4 regions of the Ensifer adhaerens genome follow, and region 3 is predicted to be linked to each of the others. Evidence: predicted binding sites of a transcription regulator. Region 3 holds the regulator's gene; each other region holds the start of a gene.
The links. Region 3 encodes LexA, which represses DNA repair genes until DNA is damaged. Its sites were predicted from a motif close to TGTTCNNNNTGTGTTCNG; they were not measured.

Region 1 (5,061 bases), 1.5 Mb from region 3:
CTTCGGCGCAGGCGATCTTCAGGCTGTCATCGAGCACCGTTCCGGCCTCGCCCGTGCCGGAAGCCGGCTCGGAGTTCAGCACCTTGATGCGTTCCGGCTTGCCGGCGATTTCGAGTTCGAACCAGGCGCCCGGGAACGGCGACAGGCCGCGGATGTGATCATGCACCTCGCGCGAAGGACGGGCGAAGTCGATGCGGGTTTCCGCCTTGCTGATCTTCTGGGCGTAGACGACACCGTCCTCGGCCTGGACCGTCAGCGGCAGATCGTCGGCCTCGAGCTTCGCCATCGCCTCCCGCATCAGGCTGGCGCCGACCTGCATCAGCCGGTCGTGCAGTTCGCCACCGGTCATCGTCTCGCCGATCTGGACCGTCTTGGTGAGAGCGACCGGACCGGTATCGAGCCCCTTTTCCATCTTCATCACCATCATGCCGGTCTCATGATCGCCGGCCATGATCGCGCGCTGGATGGGCGCGGCACCGCGCCAGCGCGGCAGCAGCGAGGCGTGGCCATTGTAGCAGCCGAGCTTGGTGCCCGTGAGGATGGCCTCGGGCAGAAGCAGGCCATAGGCGACGACGACGGCGACGTCGGCGTCGAAATCACGGAAGGCCTGGCGATCCGCCTCGTCCTTGAAGTTTAGCGGCGTCAGCACGGGAATGCCGAGGAGTTCGGCTGCCTGGTGCACCGGCGACTTCTGCAGGTCGAGCCCGCGGCGGCCGCCCGGCCGCGGCGGCTGCGTATAGGCGGCAACGATCTGGTGACCGGCTTCTGCGAGCGCTGCCAGCGTCGGCACGGAAAATTCCGGCGTACCCATGAAGATGATGCGAAGCGACAAGGCGGTAACTCCGTCCTCTCAGATCACTTCATGCGGGGAAACGGCGAAATGATCTCATTCTCTGAAACAGGGCAACCCCGGGCGGAAAACCGTTTCACGCTTTTCCTGGAGTCAAATTCAGCCGTTCGCGCGATCTGTTCGCGACCGCTTGCGCGATCGAAGGCTCAGATCGCCTTGGCGCCGCGCGTCTTGGCGGCCTTGGTGAACTTTCGGATCACCATGTCGCGCTTGAGCTTGGAGATGTGATCGATGAACAACACGCCGTTCAGGTGATCGATCTCGTGCTGCAGGCAGGTGGCGAGCAGGCCGTCGGCCTCGATCGTCTGCTGCTTGCCGTCACGGTCGAGATGCTTGACGGTGATCGACGCGGGGCGCTCGACCTCGGCGTAATAATCCGGGATCGACAGGCAGCCTTCCTCGTAGACCGAATAGGTATCGGACGAAGCGACGATCTCGGGATTGATGAAGACGAGCGGTGTCTTCTCGTCGCCTTCCTTCGAAACGTCGAGCACCAGCATGCGCCTGGCGACACCGATCTGGATCGCGGCAAGGCCGATGCCGGGGGCATCGTACATGGTTTCGAGCATGTCGTCGGCAAGACGACGGACGTCCGCGTCGACGGTTTCGATCGGCGTGGAAACCTGGCGAAGCACAGGATCGGGAAGGATGATAAGCGGCTTGATCGTCATGCTGCTCCCATAGCCGATCTTTCCATCGGCGTGCAAGGAAATTGGCTTGCCACCTTCGGCAGCCTTTCCTGGACAGGCCCGCGTTAACCGCACGGCGCAAATGTTCTTGTTTTGATCTACACATAACCAAAGAATCTGTTAGGTTTGGCGCATGGAACCCGCGCCTTTCCCCTTCGCCCAGCCGCTGTTTTTCATCGGCGCCTTGCCGATCACGCTGGGCCATCTCGCGATTGCCGTCGGCCTGGTGGTCGTCGTTGCAATTTTGATGGCGTTTTCGCGGCGACGGGACAACCGCGACGAGGAGCGGCAGGAGCAGATGGCAATGCTGCTCGCCGCCCAGACGGAGATGCAAGGGCGGGTCGCCGCCATGGCCGAAGTCTTCGGCGCGCGGCAGGCGGAACTCAACCAGACGCTCAGCCAGCGCATCGACGGCATGACCCATCGCATCGGCGCGTCGATCACCGAACAGACCAAGGCGACGCACGAAAACCTCAGGCGGCTGCAGGAACGGCTGGCGGTCATCGACAACGCCCAGAACAACATCCAGTCGCTCGCCAAGGACATGGCCGGGCTGCAGGCAATCCTTTCCAACAAGCAGACGCGCGGCGCCTTCGGCCAGTCGCGCATGGAGGCGATCATCGCCGACGGGCTGCCGATGGGCGCCTTCGCCTTCCAGGCGACGCTGTCGAACGGCGCGCGACCCGACTGCACGATCCGCATGCCGAACGGCCAGCCGCCGCTCGTCATCGACGCCAAGTTTCCGCTGGAAGCCTGGAACGCGATGCGTGACGCACCGGATGCCGAACGCCGCCAGCAGATCGCCCAGCTTTTCCGCCGCGACATGGAAACGCATGTGCGCGATATCGCCAGCAAATATCTGATCTCCGGAGAGACGCAGGACACCGCGTTCCTCTTCGTGCCATCCGAATCGATCTTCGCCGAAATCCACGAGCATTTCGAAGCGATCGTGCAGAAGGCACACCGCCAGCGGATCGTCATCGTTTCCCCTTCCCTGCTCCTGCTGTCGATCCAGGTGATTCAGGCGATCCTCAAGGATGCGCGCATGCGTGAGCAGGCGCATCTGATCCAGGGCGAGGTCGCCAGATTGATGGAGGACCTCGGCCGTCTCGACGAGCGCGTGCGCAAGCTCCAGGGCCATTTCGCCATGAGCCAGAAGGACGTCGAGGATATTCTGATCTCGTCCAGCAAACTCACCCGGCGCGGTGCCAAGATCGAGGCGCTCGAACTCGAGGCCGAAGGCGGCATGCAGGAGGCAACCGACCCGCGCGCTGCCGTCGACAACCGGGTGGGGCAATTGCGTCTGCGGGTGGTTGACGAGGACTGAGGCTCTCGGGCACTCTCCGGCCCACTCTCTAATCCGACGGGAAATTTTCACATGATCACTGTTTTTGGGTCCATCAACATGGACCTGATCGCCACGACCGCACGCCTTCCGAAGCCGGGCGAGACCGTCGCCGGGACGGGCTTTTCGACCGCCGCCGGCGGCAAGGGCGCAAACCAGGCGCTTGCCGCACGACGTGCCGGAGCGACAGTGCAGATGGCGGGTGCCGTCGGTGCCGACAGCTTCGCCGAAGGCGCCTTGGAACTCTTGAAGGGTGCCGGCACGGACATGTCGCTGACCAAGACGGTAGATGAGCCGACCGGCACCGCCCACATCCTCGTCGGAGGTGACGGCGAAAACGTCATCGTCGTGGTCGCCAGCGCCAATGCGACCGTCGACGAGGCCGATGCGGTGAAGGCCGTCGACGGCATGAAGCCTGGCGACACGTTGATGCTGCAGCTCGAAATTCCCGCAGCCTCGGTCGAGAAAGCCTTGAACGCAGCCAAACAGAAGGGCGTACGCTCGGTCATCAACATCGCGCCGCTGACGCCGGATGCAGCACGTCTCGGTCGCATGGCCGATATCGTCATTGCCAACGAGACCGAATTCGAGCTGCTGGCCGGCAAGAGCGGCATCAGCAGTGCGGAACGCGAAGACGCGATGAAGGCGCTCCATGCGGAGACCGGACAGACCGTCATCGTCACGCTTGGCGCCGATGGCGTAGTCGCCGTGCACGAGGGCGAAATCCAGCGTGCCAAGGGCCTGAAGATCGAACCGGTGGATACGGTCGGCGCCGGCGACACCTTCTGCGGCTATCTCGCGGCCAGCTTGGATGCCGGCATTGCCTTCCCCGAGGCGTTGCGCCGTGCCGCCGTTGCCGGTTCGCTCGCCTGCCTCAAGCGCGGCGCACAACCTTCGATCCCGCTTGCCTCGGAAGTGGCATCACGCATTTAGTTCGCGACGCGTCTGGGTCGGATCGACCCAGACCTACAATGCGAATGCTCCGCGGAAACAAAGCCGAGTGCGGGCAAAATGCGCCCGCACTTTCTTCCTGCCACGCTCTGGCGCTTGACCGTCTCCAGCCCTTGAAATCAGCGTTTGCGCAATCCGGACAGGCGATGTCGCGGAGATAAAGCTCCGCGCGCAATTTTATCAAAGCAACAGGTAAAACAGCGTCCGCGTTGGCCCAATTTTAAGAATCTCCAGTCTATTCAGGACCCTGAGAGAGCCGGTCGAAAATGACCCGGTTGCCTCCGACATGCCGGTCGGCATCTGACGCTCCATGATGGAGTTCACCCCCATTGCGAAATGCGTCCACCGCAGGTGAAAGTCTGCGGACCTCCCAGCACGTGAGGATTTCATGTTCAAGTTCCAAGCCAAATCGCTGGCGACCAAACTGATCGCGGTGACAGGCGGCACGATCGCACTAGTCCTGCTCGCTTCGAATTTCGTTCTTATCTCCCAGACCCAGGATCGCGTCGAAACGCTGGTCCTCGAACAGGCAAGCGGTGAAGCCCGGGCAATCGCCTCGGACATCGCCGGCGACATCGGCGAGCTTGCAAGTGCAGCGCGCTCGATGGCCGGCATTCTTGGCCGCGCGCATGCCGAAAAGTCGCTGGAGCGCACGGGGGTGATCAATATCCTGAGGGCGAACCTCGAGCAGAACCCCTTCGCCTTCGGAAGCTGGTTCGCTGAGGAGCCCAAGGCCTTCGACGGTCGCCAGGAGGACGTCGTCAACAACAAGGAACTGGGCGGCAACGACAAGGGCATCTTCACGCCCTACTGGTCGAAGAGCCGCACCAACGAAATCCAGTACTCCACTTTCGGCGCCGACTACGCGGCCGAGTGGTACAAACTCGCTGCAAAAAGCGGCAAGGGCGCGATCACCCAGCCCTACACCGCGCAGGACACCGACATCCCGACCGCGATGAGCTCGATCGCCTATCCGGTCATGTCCGGCGACAAGCTTCTCGGCGTTACCGGCGTCGACATTTCGCTCGCATCGCTCGGCGATGGCCTGGCGAAGCTGAAGCCCTTCGATACCGGTCGCGTCTACCTCCTCTCGCAGAGCGGCAAATGGCTGGTGGCGCCGATCCCGGAACTCCTGCTCAAGGAATATGACGGCGAAGGCAACGACGTCGTCAAGAATGCGCTTGCCTCCGGCAAGCCGGGCATCGTCTCCAACCTTTCCTATGATG
Region 2 (5,061 bases), on a different replicon from region 3:
AGCTGCACGAGATCGGCCTTGCGCGTTTCGGCGTCTTCGTGGACGCGGTCGAGGTGGGGTTCGTACCAGGCGCGGGCCGTCGCGATTTCTCCCGGCCAACCGGTTTCTGCCTTCCGCAGAGCGGAAACAAGCTCGACGAAACTCGTCCAATCCGCGCCGCTCTTCGGCGGGGCCGGGATTTCCGCGAGTGCCGCCAGCGGCTCCGGATCGGCGGCGATCGCGTCGAGGATCTTGCCGGCCGTCTGCGGGCCTATCCCCGGCAGCATCTGGAGCAGGCGGAAGCCGGCGACGCGGTCACGCGGGTTCTGCGCAAAGCGCAAGGTTGCCAGCAGATCCTTGACGTGGGCGCTATCGAGGAACTTGAGGCCACCGAACTTCACGAAGGGAATGTTGCGGCGGGTGAGCTCGACTTCGAGCGTGCCGCTGTGGTTGGCGGAGCGAAACAGCACCGCCTGCTGCTTCAGGGTCATGCCGACTTCGCGGTTGGCAAGAACCTGCTCGACGATATAGGCCGCCTGGTCCGTCTCGTCCTTGACGGTGACAAGCTGTGGGCGCTGTTCCGACTGCCTGTCCGTCCAGAGGTTCTTGGTGAACCGCTCCCGTGCCAGCCCGATCACGCCGTTGGCGGCAGCGAGGATCGGCTGGGTCGAGCGATAGTTTTGATCGAGCGTGATGACGTCGGCAGGCTCAGGCGAAAACGCGTTTGGAAAATCGAGGATGTTGCGAACCGTGGCTGCCCGGAAGGAATAGATCGACTGGGCGTCGTCTCCAACCACCGTGAGGCCATGGCCTTCGGGCTTGAGCGACAGCAGGATCGAAGACTGAAGGCGGTTCGTATCCTGATATTCGTCGACCAGGATGTGATCGAAACGGCCGCTGATATCCTGTGCCAGTTCTGCGTCGGACACCATCTGGGCCCAGTAGAGAAGGAGATCGTCGTAATCGAGCACGTTCTGCGTCTGCTTGGCCTCCACGTAGCCGGCAAACAGTTCCTTCAGTTGCTGTTCCCAGCTCACGGCCCAGGGATACGCGGTTTTCAGGACATCGATGATCGAGCTCTCCGAATTCACGACGCGCGAGTAGATCGCAAGGCATGTGCCTTTGGTCGGAAAGCGGCTTTCCATCTTGGAGAAGCCGAGTTCGTGGCGGACGAGGTTCATGAGGTCGGCGCTGTCTTCGCGATCGTGGATGGTAAAATCCGCGCCGAGGCCAATCTGTTCGGCATAGATCCTCAGGATCCGCGAGCCGATTCCGTGGAACGTGCCGGCCCAGGAAAGCGCGTCGGTCATGACGGCGGCGTTGTCGCCGAGCACCTGGCGACAGATACGCCCGACCCGGCGCGTCATCTCCGCGGCGGCGCGGCGCGAAAAGGTCATCAGTAGGATGCGGCGCGGGTCCGCGCCGTTGACGATCAGGTGCGCGACCCGATGCGCAAGCGTGTTCGTCTTGCCAGACCCGGCACCGGCAATGATCAGCAGAGGGCCACCGGCCTCGCCATGCGGCAATCCCACACCATGCACCACCGCCTCGCGCTGGCGGTCATTCAGTTTTTCGAGATAGGCGGCGCTCATTCGTGTCCAGGCGTTCTCAGCAAGATTTCCGAATTGTTCCCGTTCATGTCTTTGAAAGACTTCACGGATTCCGGTTCACGGAGATCTGACCCATCGTTTTCGGCAGATGACTCGGAACAAAAATGGAACGTATCAGCTTCGATCGCCGCTGGAAACCCGGCACACCGGGCTATCACCAGGTCGCTGACCGACGTGCAACGCAAGAATGCAGTCTCAGGAACGGGCTTCGGACCTTCGCCGATCGCCGCTTCATACCGATGTGCCGACAGCCCCCGGGAGATTACGCGGAAGAGATCGAAAGGGGCGCGCTCAGATCGCCCGGGTCACGACCTGCGCCGCGACCGATACCAGCAGGGCGGCCAGGGCAACGGCCGTGCCAAATCGCGCGATTTTCATGCGGCGGCCGCGCGCGCCATCCCAATCATAGCCCATCATTGCTCTCCCTCGGCATCATGCCTGGCGGGGATGGTGGCCATATTTGGTAACGAGTACGTAAATTTGTGGTTGCTACTTATGCGGGTCTGGCGTGGATCGCTGCAAGCGAGGCGCTTGGCAAGCGTGCCTCCCGCCCGCGCAATCAGGCGCGAACGGGAAGCATCGAAGCAAAGGTTACAGGCTCTTGCGCGTGACGAAGCGGGTTTCCAGGTAGGCTTCGATCGCCTCGGAGCCGCCTTCGGTGCCGTAGCCGGAATCCTTGATGCCGCCGAAGGGGACTTCTGGCAGCGCCAGGCCAAGATGGTTGATCGAGACCATTCCGCTCTCGACCTCGGTGGCAAGGCGATGGGCGCTTCTTTCCGACTCGGTGAAGGCATAGGCCGCAAGCCCGAACGGAAGGCGGTTGGCCTCGTTGATCGCGTCATCCAATTGGCCGAAGCGGTTGATGATGGAAACGGGGCCGAAGGGTTCGTCATTCATGATGCGGGCGCTGAGCGGTACATCGGCAAGAACCGTCGGCTCGAAGAAGTAGCCACGATTGCCGATGCGATGGCCACCGGTTGCCAGTCGCGCGCCATGCTCGACGGCATCGGCGACCAGGCTTTCGATCGCCGGGATGCGTCGCTCATTGGCAAGCGGTCCCATGTCGACGCCGGCTTCCAGGCCATTGCCGACCTTGATCTTTTTCGATGCGGCAACGAAGCCTTCGAGGAACTGGTCCGCCACTCGTTCCTGCACCAGGAAGCGGGTCGGCGACACGCACACCTGCCCGGCATTGCGATACTTGCTGCCGGACATGATCGCGACGGCCTGCTCGATGTCGGCGTCTTCGGTGACGATGACCGGGGCATGGCCGCCGAGTTCCATCGTCGCGCGCTTCATGTGCTGGCCGGCGAGCGATGCCAGTATCTTGCCGACAGGTGTCGAGCCGGTGAAGGACATCTTGCGGATCACCGGATGGGAGATCAGATACTCCGAGATGACTGCCGGCACGCCGTAGACCAGGTTGACGACGCCAGCGGGAATGCCCGCATCGACGAAGCAGCGGATCAGTTCGGCCGGCGAGGCCGGCGTTTCCTCGGGCGCCTTGACGATGATCGAGCAGCCGGTCGTCAGCGCGGCGGAGAGCTTGCGCACCACCTGATTGATCGGGAAGTTCCAGGGTGTGAAGGCGGCGACCGGACCGACCGGCAGCTTGACCGTCATCTGGGTGACATCAGGCGCGCGCGGCGGAATGATCTGGCCATAGGCGCGCTTTCCTTCCTCGGCGAACCATTCGATGATCTCGGCGGCGCTTAATATTTCGCCCTTGGACTGGGCAAGCGGCTTGCCCTGTTCCCGCGTCATCAGCCAGGCGATGTCGCCGGCGCGCTCGCGCAGCAGACCGGCTGCCGTCCGCATGACTTTTGCCCGGTCGAATGCCGAGGTCGACCGCCAGACCTGGAAGCCTTTCTGGGCAGCACTCAGCGCTTCATCCAGATCCGGGATTTCCGCCCACGCCACATGGCCGATGGCCTCCTCGGTGGCTGGGTCGATGACGGGAATGGTCTTGCCCGCGCGTGCCGGCCGCCAGGTGCCGTCGATGTGAAGGAGGATATCCGGATACTGGGTCATGGGGGAACCTTTGGAGATTGACGTCTATCGCTTCGAATGAGGACGCGCCGCTGTGGAAAGTCGAAAGGCGCGCGATGCGGATCAGTTGGGCGCTTCCGCCGACAATATCAAGACGCGATTTGTCAGGCGCACACCCATCGGATCCGCCGCCCGATGCTGTCACGCGTTCGATCTGATCGAAGATCATCTCCGGCGGACGTTGGAAATGGAGGCGTCACGGCCGCGCGAGCAGCATGGAGATGCCCTGTCCGACGCCGATGCACATGGTGGCGATCGCACGCCTCGCGCCCTGCGCTTCGAGCTCCAATGCGGCGGTCAACGCAAGGCGCGCACCGGACATGCCGAGCGGATGGCCAAGCGCGATGGCGCCGCCGTTCGGATTGACATGAGGCGCATCGTCGGCAAGGCCGAGCTGCCGCATGCAGGCGAGCGCCTGCGCCGCAAAGGCCTCGTTCAACTCGACGATATCGATGTCGCCGATGCCGAGACCAAGGCGCTCCAGCAGCTTCCGCGTGGAAAAGACGGGGCCGATGCCCATGATGCGCGGTGCGACACCCGCCGTTGCCATGCCGTCGACCCGGGCCAAGGGCTGAAGTCCGTAGCGGCGGACTGCGCCGGCCGAGGCGAGAATGAGCGCGGCGGCACCGTCGTTGACGCCGGAAGCATTGCCGGCGGTCACCGTGCCATTGGCGCGGAATGGCGTCGGCAGGCTGCCGAGCTTTTCGATCGTCGTCTCGCGCGGATGTTCGTCGTGTTCGACAAGGGGCGTTTCACCCTTGCGTCCCTTGATCGCATAGGGGGCGATCTCGCGGGCGAAACGTCCGCTCTTTTGCGCTGCCGCTGCGCGCGCCTGGCTGCGCAGCGCAAAGCCGTCCTGGTCTTCGCGCGAGATGGAAAACTCGGCGGCGACGTTTTCGGCGGTCTCCGGCATCGAGTCGATGCCGTATTGGTGTTTCATGACCGGGTTGACGAAGCGCCACCCGATCGTCGTGTCGTGGATCTCGGTGCTGCGCTGGAAGGGGCCCTCCGCCTTCGGCATGACGAAGGGTGCGCGCGACATGCTCTCGACGCCGCCGGCAACCATGATTTCGGTTTCGCCCAGCCGGATCGCTCGGGCGGCATAACCGACCGCGTCCAGACCGGAACCACAGAGGCGGTTGATTGTCGTTCCGGCGACCGTCTCCGGTAGCCCGGCGAGCAAGGCGGCCATGCGGGCGACGTTGCGATTGTCCTCGCCCGCCTGGTTGGCGCAGCCAAGCACGACCTCGTCGATCGCCTCGGCCGGAACGGATGCGACACGCGCCAGCGCCTCGCGGATCACATGCGCTGCGAGATCATCTGGGCGGGCACTCGACAGCGCACCGCCGTAGCGGCCGATGGGCGTGCGCACGCCGCCGACGATGTAGGCTTCAGCCATGAGATTTATCCTTTGCTTTGCCCG
Region 3 (5,061 bases):
ACGGAGAAACGATCCGCGTGGCGGACGTCGACGCACCGCGTATTCGCCAGGCAAGCTGCGACAAAGAGCGTTCGCGCGGCTTTTACGCCAAGCAGCGCCTGCGCGAACTGCTGAACGCAGGTGACTTCAGGCTGGAAACGTCGAACAGTCGTCAGGACGCCAAGGCCGGTGAAAAGTTGCGGCTGGTCACCCGCGGCGATCAATCCATCGGACGCGTCCTCGTTAACGAGGGACTGGTGCGGCCGTGGACGGGACACGCGACGCCCTGGTGCTGAGGCCGATATTTGCGGAACCGCAATGCCTTCGAAGGAAGACATTGCCGCAGCACGTTTCACTAATGTGGAGTTTTTTGGAAGCCTCAGCTCACGCGGTAGTGGTGTGATGATGGCCTCCTGACTGGATCGTCGCCTGTCCCGCCGATCCGCCGCCTCAACCGGTTCTGGCGGCAACGGCTCTGGCGTCGTGTTCGTCCGGTATCAGTACGAGAAAATCCCACCTTGGCTTCACTGTGCTGATCGCAGCTTACCCGCGTTCATGAATGGAAGAATGCGCGGGACGTCGAGCGCATAGGCAGGATAACCGGGGAACGCAGTCTGCAATACTCGTTCCTCGTTGATCATTCTGCGAATTTGCAGCAGCCACTGGACACCCCCAAGAAGTACTGACCAGACCGAAAGATTGAGGACGATCAAGCCGATCATGGCGATCTCTTCCGTTAGATAGAGCGGGTGGCGAACAATCGAGTAGGGTCCGCCCGTGATCAAGGTCCGGGCCTCGGGCATGATGCTGAAGGCGCGACCGAGCCAGAAAAGAACGACGGCTGACGAAACCATCCCGACCACGATCATAGCCGTGCCGGCCATTTGGAGCGCCAAACTTGTATCGGCGGGCTCGGGCAAGTATGCGATCAGGCCGAGAAGAAATGTTCCTGCCATCGCAGTCAAATAGGGTTCGAAGCCGGTGGCGGCTCTGATCGGCGGCAAGCGGGTAATGGCTACCACGCAGACCATTCCGAGGAATAGGACGGTGGCGGCGGTTGAAGTCAACGCCAAGACGTCAGCCGACTGCAACTCGTCTTTCGCTACGATTTGCGCGGCGTGAACGATGCGCCGCAACATCGCGATCGTAAAATACGCGCAGATACCGAACCTGCCGATGTAGTCGGCGGCGAGCAACATTCTACCCTTCAGCATCCAAATACCTCCCCTCTATCGCCGGTAAGAATGCCACGGTTGCGAGCGGCTTCAAGCGTAACTTTAGAAGTTGCTTAATTCAGAAGGTGGACGCCATGCTGTGCCGCCGCAGCGACGGGAAGGAACCCACGCTTAAGCCGCAGCGCGACTATGTTTTGCTGGCGACGATGTCGAAATACGCCGGCGAGGGATTTGTGCGATCTTTGACGGGTTTGGTGTCTCGGAACCCTTTCCGCGCCACGCCCAATTCGGCAAGGAGGCGCCTCTTAAGGGACGACAGACAGCATCAGGAGTACCTGTTGAGCCTCGAAAAAATCGCGGAGGTTGTCGTCGGAATCGTGCTCGCCGAGATCGATGTGAAGGGCGAGCGCTTCTTGCGGAAGGTGATGGAGTGGCAGCGTGACCGATCCCGTCGTGACCCTTATGGACGCTCACAGGGCGGCCCTGAGGGCACTATGACAGCCTTCGGCAGAGATGGTGACCTGCGACGTGTTTGTCGGCGCCGCGAAGGGAACCGGGGTTCAAGCACCTACAGCTGGTGAGCGGGTTTCTGGCTCGGGGTTCGCATTGAACATGTCGCATTTCATGTCGTGTGGATCCGCCGTCGCCTCGTGGAAGTGCAGGGAAAGCAAAGGATTCTCGCAGCAACATAGCGTTACGCGGAAGCGGTGTTTTTTCCGCTTCGCGACGACTGCAACATATTGATTATATTGGTGAATGTATTTGGAGGCCTCGCCCGGAATTGAACCGGGGTACAAGGATTTGCAGTCCTCTGCGTCACCACTCCGCCACGAGGCCTCACGGCTCGGATAACCGAGCGTTGGCGGGGATTTAGAATGATTGCAGAAAATCCGCAAGAGGCATTTTCGGAAAAAGCACAAAGCGAATTTGCGGTTCGGGCGCTTTCCACAGGCAGAACGTCCGGCAAGGCCGATTGCTCCTGCCCAGCGAGCAGCAATGCTTCAAGAAGAGGTCGGAACGATTACCTTCCTCAGCTTACTCCGGGTTGCGACGCGTAGGTGCTTTCGCTCAGGCATGCCACACGCCCGCACAAGCCACGTCTTCTAAGCCCCGTACGGATCTTATCGCTTCGGTGAAATCGGTAGAGGGGGAACGATGACTCCGCTGACATCAGCCGCATCGGTAGCGTCCGTCATCATCAAACGGAGGCAATGGCTTATATGAAGACGAAACTTGTCCTGACGGCGTTAATCCTCTTTGCTGCGACCACATTCGAGGCGCGGGCAGAGGACCTGGTTTTCAAGCTGAAGAACAACACAAGTGCAGTTCTGACCAATTTCTACACGTCGCCGGTAGGCGTCAACGAGTGGGAAGACGATGTTTTCGGCCGGCAGGTTCTGAATCCCGGCGAGAACATGGAAATCACCATCGCTGACGGCCGGGATGTCTGCAAGTACGACATGCGCTTCGAGTTCGAAGAGGATTCGGGCCTCGATACGACCGAAGATACGCAGGACCTTTGCGAACTCGGCGAATACACCATCCACGAGTAGGCGACGCGTTATCGGATGAACAAGAAGAACCTCGCTACCGCAAGCGGCAGCGAGGTTCTTCCGAGTACCAGATTTTTATCTGGGATCAGTGGTAGCGGCGGATCAGCCCAACGAGCTTGCCCTGGATCTTCACACGATCAGGCCCGAAGATCCGTGTCTCGTAGGCAGGGTTTGCGGCCTCAAGCGCAATCGATGCGCCCTTGCGTCGGAATCGCTTCAGCGTCGCTTCCTCGTCATCCACGAGCGCCACGATGATGTCGCCGGGGTTGGCGGTATTGCCATTTCGGATGATCACGGTGTCGCCGTCGAAGATGCCGGCTTCGATCATCGAGTCGCCCTTGACTTCGAGGGCGTAGTGTTCGCCGTTGCCGATCATGTCGAGCGGAACGGTGATGTCGTGCGTGTTGTTCTGGATCGCCGAGATCGGCACACCGGCAGCGATGCGGCCCATGACCGGCACGGAAACTGATGTGTTTTCGGCCACCGGCGCCGGCTTCGGTGGTGCGGCAGGGGCTGCCGCCGCCGGCTTGCCGAGGCTTCCCTCGATCACGCTCGGCGAGAAGCCGCGACGTGGCTGCTGCTGGCTGGACGCGTAGGCTTCCGGAAGCTTGATGACCTCGAGCGCGCGGGCCCGGTTCGGCAGACGGCGAATGAACCCGCGTTCTTCGAGCGCGGTAATCAGACGGTGGATGCCGGACTTCGACGCTAGGTCGAGCGCATCCTTCATTTCATCGAATGACGGTGGGACGCCCGACTCCTTCATGCGTTCGTGAATGAACAGAAGCAATTCCTGTTGCTTGCGGGTCAGCATGGCACGTCGCTCCAGAAGGCGTGAAACAAATCAAGAACAGACACTATCTGTTCCATATGTGTTCTGCAAGTGCCTAAAATTCCGTGAATTCAGTCAATTGGCGGGACTGCGCGTGCCGGTTGGTCACTTTTACGGGAGCAAAGCGGGTTTTGGTGATGATTGTGTGGTTGGAAACGACCGTATTGGACTGCGTCGAGCGAATCGCGAGCGTTCTGATGGCGAGGGTCAGGCCGGCTGCGTGGCGGCGCAGGCGTCTTCGAATTCCTTCACCGTCTCTGCGCTGTTGTCTTCGGGAAGCACCGCGTCCGCCGCATCGGTCGCGACGGGCGTGTCGCCGTCATAGACGAACGACTGGATGTAGAACGCAATGGCACCCTTCCACACGTTGCGTCCATCAATCTGGTGGCAGGGGACGGCGGTTTCGAAGTCCGTCTGGAGTTCATCGACCGTGGCGGCACTGAGCTTGACGTCAGGCATGTTAGGCGATGCGACTATCGAAGCGAGAAGCAGGGCGGCAAGCACGGTGATCGTCCACTTTGAGGCAAGGGTGGCACTACGGGGCGGTTAACGATGTGAACCGCGCTTTCGTTCCGAAGTCCAGCAAACTTGGCGATCACTCTCACGTGTTCAACAGGTCTTTGAGTTCAGGCTGTGACCGGTTTGCGCCAGAGGTGCGCGGCGGCAGGGCCCGTCGATCCTGGCGCGATTGGCCGACTTGCGATCGCATCGGTTGTAGCAGTCCGTGTCCTCGCTTTCGGCGCGCACAAATCCATGTTGTGATCGCGCTGCACTGTCTCGACAGGTTGCAAAAATACGATAACTTTGCGGGGAAAGTGGGGTGGTTGCATGCATAGATTGTCGTTGGCGGTTCTCGGTCTGTTGGCGGCGGCCGGAGCGGCCTCTGCTGAAGAAGGTCGTTCGAATATCTGGAAGCGGATCAATGCCTGGACGGTCGGTTCCGATCCGTCCTTGGGCGGCTCGTGCTACGCGGCGACGAGCTATGACGCCGGCGCGATCCTTCGTATCGGCTTCTATCCAAGGGGATCGGCGAACCTGGCGTTTCTTTCGATCGGCAATGCTACCTGGAAATCGATCGAGCCTCAAAGGGAGTATGACGTCGCCTTGCAGCTCGACCGCGGCCGCCAGTGGCCGGCCGTTGCGTTCGGCGTGGACCTCACGGGTTCGAAGGCCCTGGTCGTCAATTTCTCCAATACAGATTTCTTCACCGAATTCGTGCGCAAGAATACGCTGGCGCTGGCGTTCGAAGGGCGCGTGGTGGCGAGCCTCAGTCTGCGTGATTCGATGAAGGCCGTCAGCGAGATGTTCAAATGCCAGGAGGCCGTGAACGCGCTGATGCCGAACGGCGGGCAGGGGAAGGCCGCCGATCCCTTTGCGGGCGCCGGCAGTAATGCGCCGAACAATGACCCGTTTGCGGGCGGCGGCCAGACCAAGTCGTCGAAAGATCCCTTCGCCATGTAATTCCCTGGCGTGAGCATCGGTCTGCACGAGAGGTGAATATTCCTAAATATTGCGTGGGTACGGG
Region 4 (5,061 bases), on a different replicon from region 3:
ACCTGATTCAGGCATCGAACCGTTCAAGCGCACGGCTGTGCGGCGCGGTGAAGCGGACTGGCAGGTCGAACACATGAACATCCCGCTGCCCGGCACTTGGCAGGTGCGTGTCGATATTCTCATCAACGATTTCGAGAAGGTGACGCTGAGCGATCAGATTGGCATTGCGCCGTGACTGCGGAGGCTGCCGCCCCGAAGCCGCTGTCAGCTTTTTCCGATTGCAATTGCTGGCGGCATCGCAGTCCCCACTGCAGCGCTCAATCGCACGCACCCGACGTTGGGCCGCGGCCTTGCCGCGGGAGGTCCTTTTGACGTCGCGCCCTTGCGCGAGTGACGCGACTGGCGGCTGGCCGAAGCTCGTCCGTCGAAAGATTTTTTTCGCCGTTAATATTTTAGAAATATCGCATGTTCATGCTGTGTGGCCATGCGCGGCTTCCTGTTGATGGCATTTTTCGCTGGCGGATTGTGGACGGTCGACACGACGTTGTGTGAGGGCCGCTATACCCAGGAGTTTGGGCATGAGGCTCAGTCCGCGACCAGACAGGTTCGCTATTGGCTGAACGCTCAACTGAACTACCTGCGAACGCGCTTCTAGCTTTCCGTCGCCTCCTGGTGCGGAGAACCGGTATCACCAAGCGGTCCACCCCGAGGATTGGGCGGCGAAATATTGCTGCTAAAAAGTCACACTGTTGGCCACTTCGTTGTCAAAGAGCTTGGAAATCCGAACTAAAATGACAGTCGTCAAGTGGGGGAGTTGGTTCTGTTCGTTAGTGCGTGCTAAATTGATGAAATGCATAGATCTGATCAAGATGGCGATGCGAAGGTCACGGACCTCATCGCACAATTCAAAGCGGCGCAGAGCCAACTGTTTGGGCTGGTTGACGAATATGAAACGGAACGATTCCGCTCGCTCGAACGGACCGTGGAGCAAACGTTCGTCGAGATTGAGCAGCGCGTCCCGCGCGACGCCGGCGAATTTCGCGCGATAGCGCAGTTCTATCTGGATATTCTGGAGGACAATGATGGCGGCTACAACGGGCGGCTGCATGCCTGCTTGCGCCAGTTGGTCGATCGGCACACCTTTGATGTGTCCTCGAAATTCGACTGATTGACGGTGTTGCGTGTGTCGTTCACACAGGTTCCATTCACACCGGGTAATGATCCCCCGAACATAAGGAAGGCCCATGGAAGGGGATAGAGAGCGCACCTTCGTTGTGGATCTCGCCGATGTGGAAACTGCGGATTCCGGGATTTTCACCTGGGACATTACACAGGACCTCGTCTACGCGGACTCGGCTCTGGCGGAGCTTTTCGGATTGATCGCCACGGAGACCAATCGCGGATTGCCGCTCAAGCTCTATCTCGACCGGGTTCACCCGGAAGACCGGCCGTATCTGGCAAAGGAAATTGCCGCCACCATGGTGGGAGGGCGAGCCCAGCAATCGACCTATCGCGTAAGGACGCGAGGCGGACACTACGTCTCGGTCGTCGCTTTTGGTCGGTGCTTTCGCGATCGGAAGGATACTCCGGTGCTCTATTCCGGGATCGTTGTTCTCGAAAGCGCCACGTCGGCAAGCGACCATCGAAGACACTGACGGCGCAAGGTCGCCAAGGCGCGGAACAGATTTGGGGAGATTGGTCCGCGGTCAGGCGGAAGTCGTTTCGCGCAAGCCGCTGTCGAGCGCATTGTGTGCTGCCTGCATCACGTCGATGTCGTGAATGTGGCTTATGGTTGCCATCTCCATCATCAGATCGCCGATCACCAGATCAATGCGTCTCGGTGCACCGGCATCCCTTTTCGCGACGCAGGCCTCAAGCTGTTCGGACGATCCGCCCAAAACGACATAGAGTTCCAGCGCGGTCGTCAGAACCTTTGCGCGACGCACGGCAAGATCACTGGTCGAATCCTCTCCTGCGGAAGCAACCATCAATCGAACAGCTCTGTTTTGGAACTCGCTCATTTTGAACCCTGTTCAAACGCAATTTAGCGCGGAGCATATCGCCGATTGCTGAACTCTATCTTAAGCGCAAAGGTAGAGTTCATAATGCAGTTTGGGTTTTACTCGGGCTGACGCAGTCGAGCCGTCCCGAAGGCAAGGTCTCGCCATGATGCTGTTCGGCGACCTGCAGCACCTTCCCACGGACGCGACCGAACCGGCGGGGTCTCGCAGTCTGTCGCGAAAATGAGAACGTTTGAAGAACTTTCCTGTGTGAAAGGGCCTTCTGCCCGTGTATAAGGCCCGGATGGTCCAGAGAGCAGGCAGTGCCGATCTTCCGCTTCACGGTGGCCGGGTTCCCCGGTGGCTTGGCGAGCGTATGACAAAACTTGGTGCGATCATTACCCAGGCGATCGTCATCGAATATGGGCGAGACGAGTTTCTTCGCCGGCTGGCGCATCCGTTCTGGTTTCAGTCTTTCGGATGCGTCATGGGCATGGACTGGCACTCCTCCGGCATCACCACCAGCGTCATTGGTGCCCTCAAACGTGGTCTATCACCGCTGTCGGGCGAACTTGGTATCCATGTCTGCGGCGGACGAGGGCGGAACTCCAGGGAGACACCGGGCGAGTTGATTGCAATCGGCGAGCGCGTGGGCCTCGATGGAGGCGGCCTGGCGACCACCAGTCGCCTCGTCGCAAAGGTCGACAGTGCGGCCGTGCAAGACGGCTTCGACCTTTACCTGCACGGCTTCATCGTCACCGATGACGGTAAATGGGTTGTCGTGCAGCAGGGCATGAACGGCGAGAGGCGGCAAGCCCGGCGCTACCACTGGCTTTCCGAGGGGATCAGCAGCTTCGTGGATTCGCCCCACACTGCGATCGAAGGTGCGCGGCAGGGCGAGATCGTCAATCTTGCCGACCGCCGCGCCGCGGCTTCGCGCAATAGCCAACTAGATCTTCTGGCATCGCTCGGACCGGACCGGATCGTCCGGGAGATCGCGGCGATCGAGCCAAGACGTACGACCAGGCAAAGCGCGCAGCCTATGCTCCCCCATCTGATCATGCCCGCGCATCACGACGTGCGCGAGGAAGACGTCAACATGAAACGCCTGCATGCCACGCTCGCCGCTGCCGCCGACCGTGGTCCAGAGGATTTCGAGCATCTCCTGTTGGTGCCGGGCGTTGGCGCGCGCACGGTCAAGGCGCTGGCGATGGTGGCCGAAGTGGTACACGGCGCGCCGTGCCGGTTCGCCGATCCGGCGCGCTTCTCGCTTGCCCATGGAGGCAAGGATCGCCACCCGTTTCCGGTTCCCCTGAAGGTGTATGACGAGACGATCCGGGTGATGAAGTCCGCCGTGTCGAAGGCGAAGCTCGGTCGCGACGAAGAGATGCAGGTTCTCAAGCGCCTCGACGATCAGGCCCGCCAGTTCGAGAAATATGCCACCGGCCCGGATCTCAAGGAGATCGTGGCCGGTGAGTTTCGTCAATCGCACGAGTTTGGCGGCCGCAGTGTCTTCGGCTGGGAAGGACCGGTAGAGCGGTCGAGCGATGCAGACCGGCCACGCCGCAAGGGTGACCGCGACCGGTAACCGCTCCATGCCGCTGCAAGGCGTTGCAGCGAATCTCATTCTTTGATCTTCTTGAGATGTTCTCGCCGGAACTCAAACCTCCTCCCAAGGGTTGGAAGGTCGTGTGAACAAACCTGCGAGGGCGAACCAGCAGAATCCACGTCAAGAGGAGTCTCGCGATGGAAGAACTGCAGAGCATCACGGTATCTGAGGAACGGCTCGAGGATTGCCGTGACGTCGTCGAACTGGACCTCCAGCTTTTGATCCGCGAGACCATCGAGTCCGGGTTTTCGGTGGAAGAGGTCCTGATCGCGATCAGCGAACTGGTGGCGGAAGATTTCGCCCACGCCGTCAAGATCGCCAGCGTCCATTAAGACCAGAGTTCACTGCGGAACGCATTGCTGTCCGAAACGGAGCATCTGATCGCGCAGCGATGGCTCTGCGACGCGCTTGGCCGCTTCCCGATAGTCGAACCAGGCGAGCTTCCGCTCTCCCTTCTCGGGGAATTTCGCTCGCATGCGCGCGACTTCCAGGGTGTGGAGTTGAACCCTGCAGGAAATCTTGAGCCCGTGGTCCAGCCGCTTCTTGTAAAAGTAGTGGCCGAACGGAAATCTCTGGCAGGTGCCTTTCACGCCAGCCTCTTCATAGGCCTCTCTCGCTGCCACCTCATGCGCGCGCTTTCCCTTCATCGGCCAGCCCTTGGGAATGACCCAGCGACCGGTGTCCCGGCTGGTTATGAGAAGGATTTCCAATGCGTTGTTGCGCACGCGATAACACAAGGCCGCGTATTGCATACGTGGCGGCCGGCGCAGCATCAACTGCACGTCAGCGGCAATTTGGCGTAGAAAATTCACCGGAATACTGTCTCCCTTGTCGCCCGCTTGCGGCAATCGCGCTCTGTGCGCCACGCGCAACATCGACAATAACAACCGGATCATCGGTTCTGTTCCGCCAACAGGTAGTGCAAAAAGGAATGGGGCGACGGAATGGCCGGCCGATTCAAAGCGTTGACAGGATTCGATTGCTGAGTGATCCCCGATAGGTTTTCCTGATCTCGACCTTGTTTTCCAGTGAATCCAGGATCTCGTCGCAGAAATCGATATCGTGAAGCGCACGGATGGTCTGGAGCCCGCCGGGCGTGAAGACGTTGATCTCGAGAAGTTTGTCGCCGACGATATCGAGGCCGACCAGGAACATGCCGTCCTCGACGAGTTTGGGCCGCAGCGTTTCGGCGATTGCCAGCATATCCTTCGTGACATTGGCCGGCTTCGGCGTGCCGCTGGCGTGGATGTTGGACCGAACGTCTCCCTTGGGTGGCACGCGTCTGAATGCGGCATAGACGTCGCCTCTCTGCAGCGGTCGCCCGTTCATCAGGAACAACCGCGTATCGCCTTCCGACGCCTTCGGTAGATAGCTCTGCACGATCAGATAGCCGACGACGCCAACCGCCTCGACGATCTGCGTAAGATTGCCTTCGGTGCTGGTGCCCACCCGGAAGACGTTTTTACCTCCGGATCCCTGCAACGGCTTGATGATCACGCCTTCGGAGTGGCT

Region 1: the regulator LexA is predicted to act here: its motif matches at 1,623-1,640, upstream of LAC81_RS00285 (DNA recombination protein RmuC).
Region 2: the regulator LexA is predicted to act here: its motif matches at 1,684-1,701, upstream of LAC81_RS27960 (ATP-dependent helicase).
Region 4: the regulator LexA is predicted to act here: its motif matches at 2,186-2,203, upstream of LAC81_RS22350 (DUF763 domain-containing protein).

Annotation. Positions count from the first base shown of each region.
Region 1 covers NZ_CP083349.1:57,442-62,502, reverse strand. Annotated here, with positions in the region: gene fmt (methionyl-tRNA formyltransferase) at 1-832, opposite strand, end outside; gene def (peptide deformylase) at 997-1,521, opposite strand; gene LAC81_RS00285 (DNA recombination protein RmuC) at 1,673-2,866, shown strand; gene LAC81_RS00280 (ribokinase) at 2,918-3,817, shown strand; gene LAC81_RS00275 (methyl-accepting chemotaxis protein) at 4,224-5,061, shown strand, end outside.
Region 2 covers NZ_CP083350.1:1,678,307-1,683,367, forward strand. Annotated here, with positions in the region: gene LAC81_RS27960 (ATP-dependent helicase) at 1-1,571, opposite strand, end outside; gene LAC81_RS38355 (hypothetical protein) at 1,881-2,003, opposite strand; gene LAC81_RS27965 (NAD-dependent succinate-semialdehyde dehydrogenase) at 2,181-3,620, opposite strand; gene pcaF (3-oxoadipyl-CoA thiolase) at 3,835-5,037, opposite strand; gene LAC81_RS27975 (3-hydroxyacyl-CoA dehydrogenase NAD-binding domain-containing protein) at 5,043-5,061, opposite strand, start outside.
Region 3 covers NZ_CP083349.1:1,574,600-1,579,660, forward strand. Annotated here, with positions in the region: gene LAC81_RS07810 (thermonuclease family protein) at 1-275, shown strand, start outside; gene LAC81_RS07815 (methyltransferase family protein) at 504-1,193, opposite strand; gene LAC81_RS07820 (hypothetical protein) at 1,289-1,735, shown strand; tRNA gene LAC81_RS07825 (tRNA-Cys) at 1,918-1,991, opposite strand; gene LAC81_RS07830 (hypothetical protein) at 2,375-2,707, shown strand; gene lexA (transcriptional repressor LexA) at 2,793-3,518, opposite strand; gene LAC81_RS07840 (hypothetical protein) at 3,744-3,995, opposite strand; gene LAC81_RS07845 (hypothetical protein) at 4,398-4,997, shown strand.
Region 4 covers NZ_CP083350.1:420,744-425,804, reverse strand. Annotated here, with positions in the region: gene LAC81_RS22370 (copper resistance CopC/CopD family protein) at 1-175, shown strand, start outside; gene LAC81_RS22365 (hypothetical protein) at 791-1,108, shown strand; gene LAC81_RS22360 (PAS domain-containing protein) at 1,185-1,595, shown strand; gene LAC81_RS22355 (hypothetical protein) at 1,647-1,928, opposite strand; gene LAC81_RS22350 (DUF763 domain-containing protein) at 2,245-3,528, shown strand; gene LAC81_RS22345 (hypothetical protein) at 3,687-3,881, shown strand; gene LAC81_RS22340 (NUDIX hydrolase) at 3,891-4,361, opposite strand; gene LAC81_RS22335 (glutathione synthetase) at 4,507-5,061, opposite strand, start outside.